DNA from 3 places in the Streptomyces sp. P6-2-1 genome. Region 2 is predicted to be linked to each of the others. Evidence: riboswitches for the same ligand, from Rfam matches in the RefSeq annotation. Region 2 holds a riboswitch; each other region holds the start of a gene.

Region 1 (2,252 bases), 5.5 Mb from region 2:
CCGCACCATCGACGTCCCCGGCGACGCCGTCGACATCGTCGGTACCGGCGGGGACGGGGCCAAGACCGTCAACATCTCGACGATGTCCGCCGTGGTCGTCGCGGGGACGGGCGCGAAGGTCGTCAAGCACGGCAACCGCGCCGCCTCGTCGGCCTCGGGGGCCTCCGACGTCCTGGAGAAGCTCGGCGTCAACCTGGAGCTGAGCCCGGAGCGGGTCGCGCAGGTCGCGGAGGAAGCGGGGATCACCTTCTGCTTCGCCGTGAAGTTCCACCCGGCGCTGCGGTACGTCGCCGCGGCACGCGGTGAACTGGGCATCCGTACGACCTTCAACTTCCTCGGGCCGCTCACCAATCCGGCCCGGGTCCGCGCCCAGGCCACCGGCGTGGCCGACGCGAGGATGGCGCCGATCATGGCCGGGGTGCTCGCCGCGCGCGGCTCGTCGGCGCTCGTCTTCCGGGGCGACGACGGTCTCGACGAACTCACGACGGCGGCGACCTCGCGCGTGTGGATCGTCCAGGACGGCGCGGTGCGCGAGGAGAGCTTCGACCCGCGCGACGTCGGCCTCACGCTCTCGCCGGTCACGGCCCTGCGCGGCGGCGACGCCTCGCACAACGCGGAGGTCGCCCGCCGCCTCTTCGCGGGCGAGCGCGGCCCGGTGCGCGACGCGGTGCTCCTCAACTCGGCGGCGGCCCTCGCCGCCCTGCGCCCGAGCGGGGAGTCGCTGAGGGACCGGATCGGGGAGGGCATGGCGCGGGCCGCGGAAGCGCTCGACTCGGGGGCCGCGGAGGCGGCGCTGGAGCGCTGGGTCAGGGCGAGCAACAGCTGACCGCCACCGGGGCGGGCGGCGGTTGGCGCCGCTTCACCGGCACGGGCGGTACGGGCCTCGGGCGCGTACCGCCCGTTTCGCATGCTGGAACCCCCTGGGCCCGGCGCGGGGCCCTGTGGCAGGATGCTGGCAGGTCATGAGTGACAGCGACTACGGCCCCGGCCTGCTGTCCGGCAACCCTCCGTCCGTGGCGGGGTGCCCCGGGTGAAGACCTGGCCGCAGGCAGCGAGGTCTGCGGCAAGCGCGGACCCCTCCGCGCCCGTCAGGGGCGTTGGCACACCTCCCTTTCGCGGCGTCAGGCACCAGGGGTCCTGGTCGTCGAGGGAGCGGTTCTCCGTGAGCAAGCGAATGTCGTAGGGCGCACACCCTTCACCACGTCAGGGTGCGGCGCCCTTCGCCGTCCTGGGCCGCCGGGCCCTTCGTACCGCCCGCCGCCCCCGTCCTCGCAGCTCGCCTTCCGCTGCCTTCCGCCTCCACGTACGGGAGTTCGCCATGTCTGTTTCCGCCACCGCCTCCGCCACCGCCGCCCTCGCCGCCCCGCTGCCCGTCCTCGGCCGCGAGGTGCGCGTGCCGCTCGTCACCGGCGGCGAGGTCGAGTACGCCGCGCTCGACTACGCCGCGAGCGCCCCCGCCCTGGAGCGCGTCTGGAACGACGTCGCCGCCTACGCCCCCTACTACGGCAGCGTGCACCGCGGCGCCGGGTACCTCTCGCAGCTGTCCACCGAGCTGTTCGAGACCGCCCGCGCGGACGTCGCCGCCTTCCTCGGCTGCCGCGCGGACGACGAGCTGGTCTTCACGCGCTCCACGACCGATTCGCTCAACCTCCTCGCCGCCGCGCTGCCCGCGGGCTGTGAGGTGTACGTCTTCGAGACCGAGCACCACGCCTCGCTGCTGCCCTGGCGCACCGCCGCCGTGACCCACCTCGACGCCCCGCGCAGCCCCGCGGACGCCGTCACGACGCTGGAGGGCGCGCTCAGGGCCCGTACCGGCCGGGGACCTGCCCTCGTGTGTGTCACGGGCGCGTCGAACGTGACGGGGGAGCTGTGGCCCGTCGCCGAGCTGGCCCGCGTCGCGCACGCGCACGGCGCGCGGATCGTCCTCGACGCGGCCCAGCTCGCCCCGCACCACCCCGTCTCGGTCCAGGACCTCGACGTGGACTGGGTCGCCTTCTCGGGCCACAAGCTGTACGCGCCCTTCGGCGCCGGGGTGCTCGCGGGCCGCGCGGACTGGCTGGAGGACGCCGAGCCCTACCTCGCGGGCGGCGGCGCGAGCCGTGCCGTGAGCAGGCGCGCGGACGGCGGCGTGGACGTCGAGTGGCACCAGGGGGCGGCCCGCCACGAGGCCGGTTCGCCGAACGTCATCGGCGCCTACGCGATCGCCTCCGCGTGCAAGGCCCTCACGGAGGCGGGCTTCGACGCGCTCGTCG
Region 2 (2,252 bases):
TCGCGGCGCTGGTCAGGGACCGCGGGGGCGCGGTCGTGGGGTGAACGGGGCCGGGCGAGCGGCACGCACGGGCCCGCTCGCCCCACCTCGTACCTCCTCCGCTCACGCCACCCCGTACGCCTCCGCGAGGGCCTCCTTGAACGCCGGGCGCCCCGCGAGGCCGCGCGCCCACGCGGTGAGCACCTCGCGCCCGGAGTGCCTCGCGAGTGCCTCGTGCGGTGTGCCGCCCGTCTCCGGCAGCGCGCAGAGCGCGACGAGCGCCGACCACGCGTCGACATCCGCCGCCGTCAGGCGTTCGCCGCACACGTACGGGTCGCGCCGCAAACGCGCCGCGACGGCGTCGAGCGGCCCCGTACCCGGGACCGCGCCCGTGAAGTCCCACTCCGCTTCGAGCCGGTCCGTCTCGGCGGCGAGCGCGGCCGGACGCAGCGCGCACGCCCCGCACTCGGCCGTCTCCGCGGGCCCGAAGCGGCCGTGCAGATCGCGCAGGATGTCGGGCGTGTGGTTGCTGACGACGCGCCCGGTCCAGCGGTCGCACAGGGCGGGCACGGTGAGCGGTCCCGCGTAGTGCCTGCGCGTCGCCTCGTAGGCGCAGCGCAGGTTCTCGTACGCGGGTGTGCCCGGCCCTTCGAGCGGGACGACCGCGAGGGTCTCACCGAGACCGAGCAGCCGCACCGTCACGGCGACGCGCAGCGCGTCCGCGCGCCGGGGTGTCAGGTACAGGGCGTACCGGTGCGGGGCCGGGTAGAAGCCGTGGCCGCCCGCGACGCCGATGCGCTGCCGCTCGACGGGCTCGACCGCCTCGCGCACACGCGGCAGGCCACTGCCGCGCCGGGCGGGCGCGGGGGTACAGAGAGGGAGGGCGGGCGAGGAGGGGGCAAGGGTTCCGGACATGGTTCTCCCAGGTGACGAGGGGGGAGGAAGACACGGCACAGGGGGCGCACGGGGCGCCGGGGGTGGTGACGGGGGCGGGGGTCCGTCAGCGGGCGGGACGGCCCGTCGCCCCGCACACGCGCAGCAGGTCGATGTGGAGCCTGCGGGTGAGGGTGCGGCGCCGGGGGCGTACGGGCGCGGGGAAGCGGTCGGCGCGGCGCCGGGCCAGAACTCCGGACATGACACCCACCCCTCCCGGCCACCCCACGGGGGCCGCGCTTGTCCCGCCGCCGTGGCGGGACCAGGTCGTCACCCGGGGCACCCCATCGCGGTCGAAGGGTTGCCTGTCAGCGGGCCGGGGCCGATGAACCACGCGCGGAACACTCCGCGCGGGCGCTGACGATCGTGACCGTCCCCCTCAGTGTCACGGCGCCACGACGGACCGTCAAGACGGTGTCCACGCGGTGGCCGCCCACCGCGGCCACGCGCGCGTACGGGGCGGGACGTGCGCGGCGGCGCGCGTGTCCCGTGGGGAGGCGCCCGCGCTCAGCGCAGCGCGGCCTCGACCGTCACCTCGACCGCGAGCGCGCGGGAGATGGCGCAGGTGCGGCCCGCGCGCGCCGCGTACTCCTGGAACTCCGCATCGGAGAGCCCGGGGATCTCCGCGTCCACGGTGATGCGCACGCCGAGGACGCGCGGGCTGACGACCTCGGTGCCCAGGTCCACGTCCACACGGGTGCGGAAGGAGCCGGCGGGCTTGCCGCGCTTGTCCAGGATGTTGGCGAGGGCGTGGTTGTAGCAGCCCGCGTGCCCCGCGGCGAGCAGCTCCTCGGGGCTCGCGCCCGGCGCGCCCTCGAAGCGGCTCGCGAAGGTGTACGGCGCCTCGCGCACCACCCCCGACCCCGCCGAGAGCGAACCGCTGCCCTCGTGGAAGGTCCCGCTCCACACCGACGAGCCCGTCGCCCGCATGCCCCGCTCCTTCGCGCTCGTGCCTCCCCCGGTCCCACGCTGGGCGGGCCCGCGGCGGCCCGCACGCTGGTGCCGGGCGGCCCGGTAGCGCCCCCGCACCGCCTCGGTCCGCGTTCACTCCCCGGCGGCCGCGAACTCCCGTGCCAGCAGCGCGTACACGAACTCGCTGCCCCATTCCCCCTCCCGCACGTCGTTCTCCACCAAGTGGGCCTCGCGGCGCATGCCGAGGCGTGCGCAGACGCGGACGGACGCGGTGTTCTCCGTGTCGACGCGGGCGTGGACGCGGTGGGCGCCCAGGGTGGTGAAGGCGAGCCCCGCGAGGGCGCGGGCGGCCTCGGTCGCGTAGCCGTGGCCCGCCGCTGCCGGGTGGAGCGTCCAGCCGATCTCCGCCTGACGGGCGCGCGTGTCGC
Region 3 (2,252 bases), 4.0 Mb from region 2:
TGCAGCGCGTCCACGAGGAGACCCAGCTCGACCCCGTACCCCACGGGGAACGGCAGCTGTTCGAGGAGCGAGCGCCGCGCCGCGTACTCCCCGCCCAGCGGCTGCACGAAACCCGAGAGCCGCGGCCAGTGCATATTGAGCAGCGGGCGCGCCATCATCTCCGTCACGCGGCCGCCCTGGCCCGGCTCGGAGCCCAGCGGGCGGTCGTACATCGCCTTCACGAAGTGCACGTCCTGCTCGGCGAGGAGCGGACCGAGGATGCCGGTCACGAAAGCGGACCTGAAGTCCTTGAGATCCGCGTCGACGAAACAGATCAGGTCGCTCTCGGTCGCGAGCAGCGAGCGCCACAGCACCTCGCCCTTGCCCGGCACGGTCGGCAGCCGCGGCAGCACCGCGTCCCTGTGCACGACCCGCGCCCCGGCCGCGCGCGCGACCTCCGCGGTGCGGTCCGTGGAGCCCGAGTCGAGGACGACGAGTTCGTCGACGAGAGGGACGGCGTCGACGAGTTCACGCCGGATGACGTCGACGATCGCGCCGACGGTCGCCTCCTCGTTCAGGGCGGGGAGGACGACGGCCACCGAGGTCCCCGCGGCACGTTTGAGCGCGGCGAGCCGCTCCACGGGCCAGTCGTTCGCGGTCCAGGAGCGGCGCTCCAGCCAGCGTTCCACCTCTTCGATCACGGCGTCTGTCCCCTCGTGCGTGCGGACCCGGTGCCGGGTCCCCGGACTGCCGCCCCTGCGGAGGGCGCCGGTGAGACCTTCATCTCGGCGTGCGGACGGCTCTCTCCACGATCCAGGGCTTCGGTTACAGTCTTGAACAACGCGGGTGACCATCCCATGTCGGGGTGCGCTGTCACCTTGTGTCACAAACGCTCCGGGCCCGAAGCCCGGGTGCCACAACGCTCATCCAGAGGGGCAGAGGGATACGGCCCGTTGAAGCCCCGGCAACCCTCCAGCCAGTCTCCGCGCGGTTCGTCGATACCGCCACCGAAGGCCCTGGCTCGGGAAGGTGCCAATTCCGTCTCGCGGCGAGATGCGCCGCGGGGAAGATGAGGAGAGAGGGCCTCCCCACATGGCTGTGCAAGCCGCCGAAATCCCGCAGAACACCACCTCCGCCGTCGACCTCGGCCCCGCTGTCGCGCTCTCCTGCCGCGAGTGCGGCGAGCGCTTCCCGCTCGGCCCGATCTTCGCCTGCGAGAGCTGCTTCGGTCCTCTTGAGGTCGCCTACGAGCTTCCCTCCGGCGACGTCGAAGAACTGCGCCGCGCGATCGAGGCGGGCCCCAAGAACATCTGGCGTTACGCCCCGTTGCTCCCCGTGCCCGCCGACGTGGCGAGCCACCCCAGCACCAACCCCGGACTCACGCAACTCGTGAAGGCGGACCGGCTCGCCAAGGAACTCGGCGTCACCGGCGGCCTCTACGTCAAGGACGACTCCGGCAACCCCACGCACTCCTTCAAGGACCGCGTCGTCGCGATCGCCGTCGAAGCCGCGCGCGCCTTCGGTTTCACGACCCTGTCCTGCTCGTCGACGGGCAACCTCGCCGGAGCCGTCGGCGCCGCCGCCGCGCGCGCGGGCTTCCGCTCCTGCGTCTTCATCCCGCACGACCTGGAGCAGGGCAAGGTCGTCATGGCGGCCGTCTACGGCGGCGACCTCGTCGGCATCGAGGGCACGTACGACGACGTGAACCGTTTCTGCTCCGAGCTGATCGGCGACCCGCTCGGCGAGGGCTGGGGCTTCGTCAACGTCAATCTGCGCCCGTACTACGGCGAGGGCTCGAAGACGCTCGCGTACGAGATCTGCGAGCAGCTCGGCTGGGAGATCCCCGACCAGATCGTCATTCCGGTCGCTTCCGGCTCGCAGCTGACGAAGATCGACAAGGGGCTGAAGGAACTGATCAAACTCGGCCTCGTCGCGGACAAGCCGTACAAGATCTTCGGCGCCCAGGCCGAGGGCTGCTCGCCGGTGTCGACCGCGTACAAGGCCGGGCACGACGTCGTGCGCCCGCAGAAGCCGAAGACGATCGCGAAGTCCCTCGCGATCGGCAACCCGGCCGACGGCCCCTACGTGCTCGACATCGCCCGCCGCACCGGCGGCGCCGTCGAGGACGTGGACGACGAGCAGGTCGTGGACGCGATCAAGCTCCTCGCGCGCACCGAGGGCATCTTCGCCGAGACGGCGGGCGGCGTCACGGTCGGTGTCACGCGCAAGCTCATCGAGAACGGGCAGCTCGACCCCGCCCTGACCACCGTCGT

The links. Region 2 has a riboswitch for S-adenosylmethionine ahead of ACQYWQ_RS29465 (cell envelope biogenesis protein OmpA). Riboswitches for the same ligand answer to the same signal wherever they lie in the genome.
Region 1: it holds a riboswitch for S-adenosylmethionine, as region 2 does, so the genes downstream of both, ACQYWQ_RS06685 (aminotransferase class V-fold PLP-dependent enzyme) here and ACQYWQ_RS29465 (cell envelope biogenesis protein OmpA) in region 2, are expected to answer to the same signal.
Region 3: it holds a riboswitch for S-adenosylmethionine, as region 2 does, so the genes downstream of both, thrC (threonine synthase) here and ACQYWQ_RS29465 (cell envelope biogenesis protein OmpA) in region 2, are expected to answer to the same signal.

Annotation. Positions count from the first base shown of each region.
Region 1 covers NZ_CP192513.1:1,513,284-1,515,535, reverse strand. Annotated here, with positions in the region: gene trpD (anthranilate phosphoribosyltransferase) at 1-826, shown strand, start outside; SAM riboswitch class IV at 959-1,076, shown strand; gene ACQYWQ_RS06685 (aminotransferase class V-fold PLP-dependent enzyme) at 1,319-2,252, shown strand, end outside.
Region 2 covers NZ_CP192513.1:7,014,993-7,017,244, forward strand. Annotated here, with positions in the region: gene ACQYWQ_RS29455 (type 1 glutamine amidotransferase) at 1-44, shown strand, start outside; gene ACQYWQ_RS29460 (cell envelope biogenesis protein OmpA) at 103-810, opposite strand; gene ACQYWQ_RS29465 (cell envelope biogenesis protein OmpA) at 980-1,114, opposite strand; SAM riboswitch class IV at 1,144-1,284, opposite strand; gene ACQYWQ_RS29470 (OsmC family peroxiredoxin) at 1,420-1,842, opposite strand; gene ACQYWQ_RS29475 (GNAT family N-acetyltransferase) at 1,957-2,252, opposite strand, start outside.
Region 3 covers NZ_CP192513.1:3,044,775-3,047,026, reverse strand. Annotated here, with positions in the region: gene ACQYWQ_RS13075 (glucosyl-3-phosphoglycerate synthase) at 1-680, opposite strand, end outside; SAM riboswitch class I at 900-1,055, shown strand; gene thrC (threonine synthase) at 1,072-2,252, shown strand, end outside.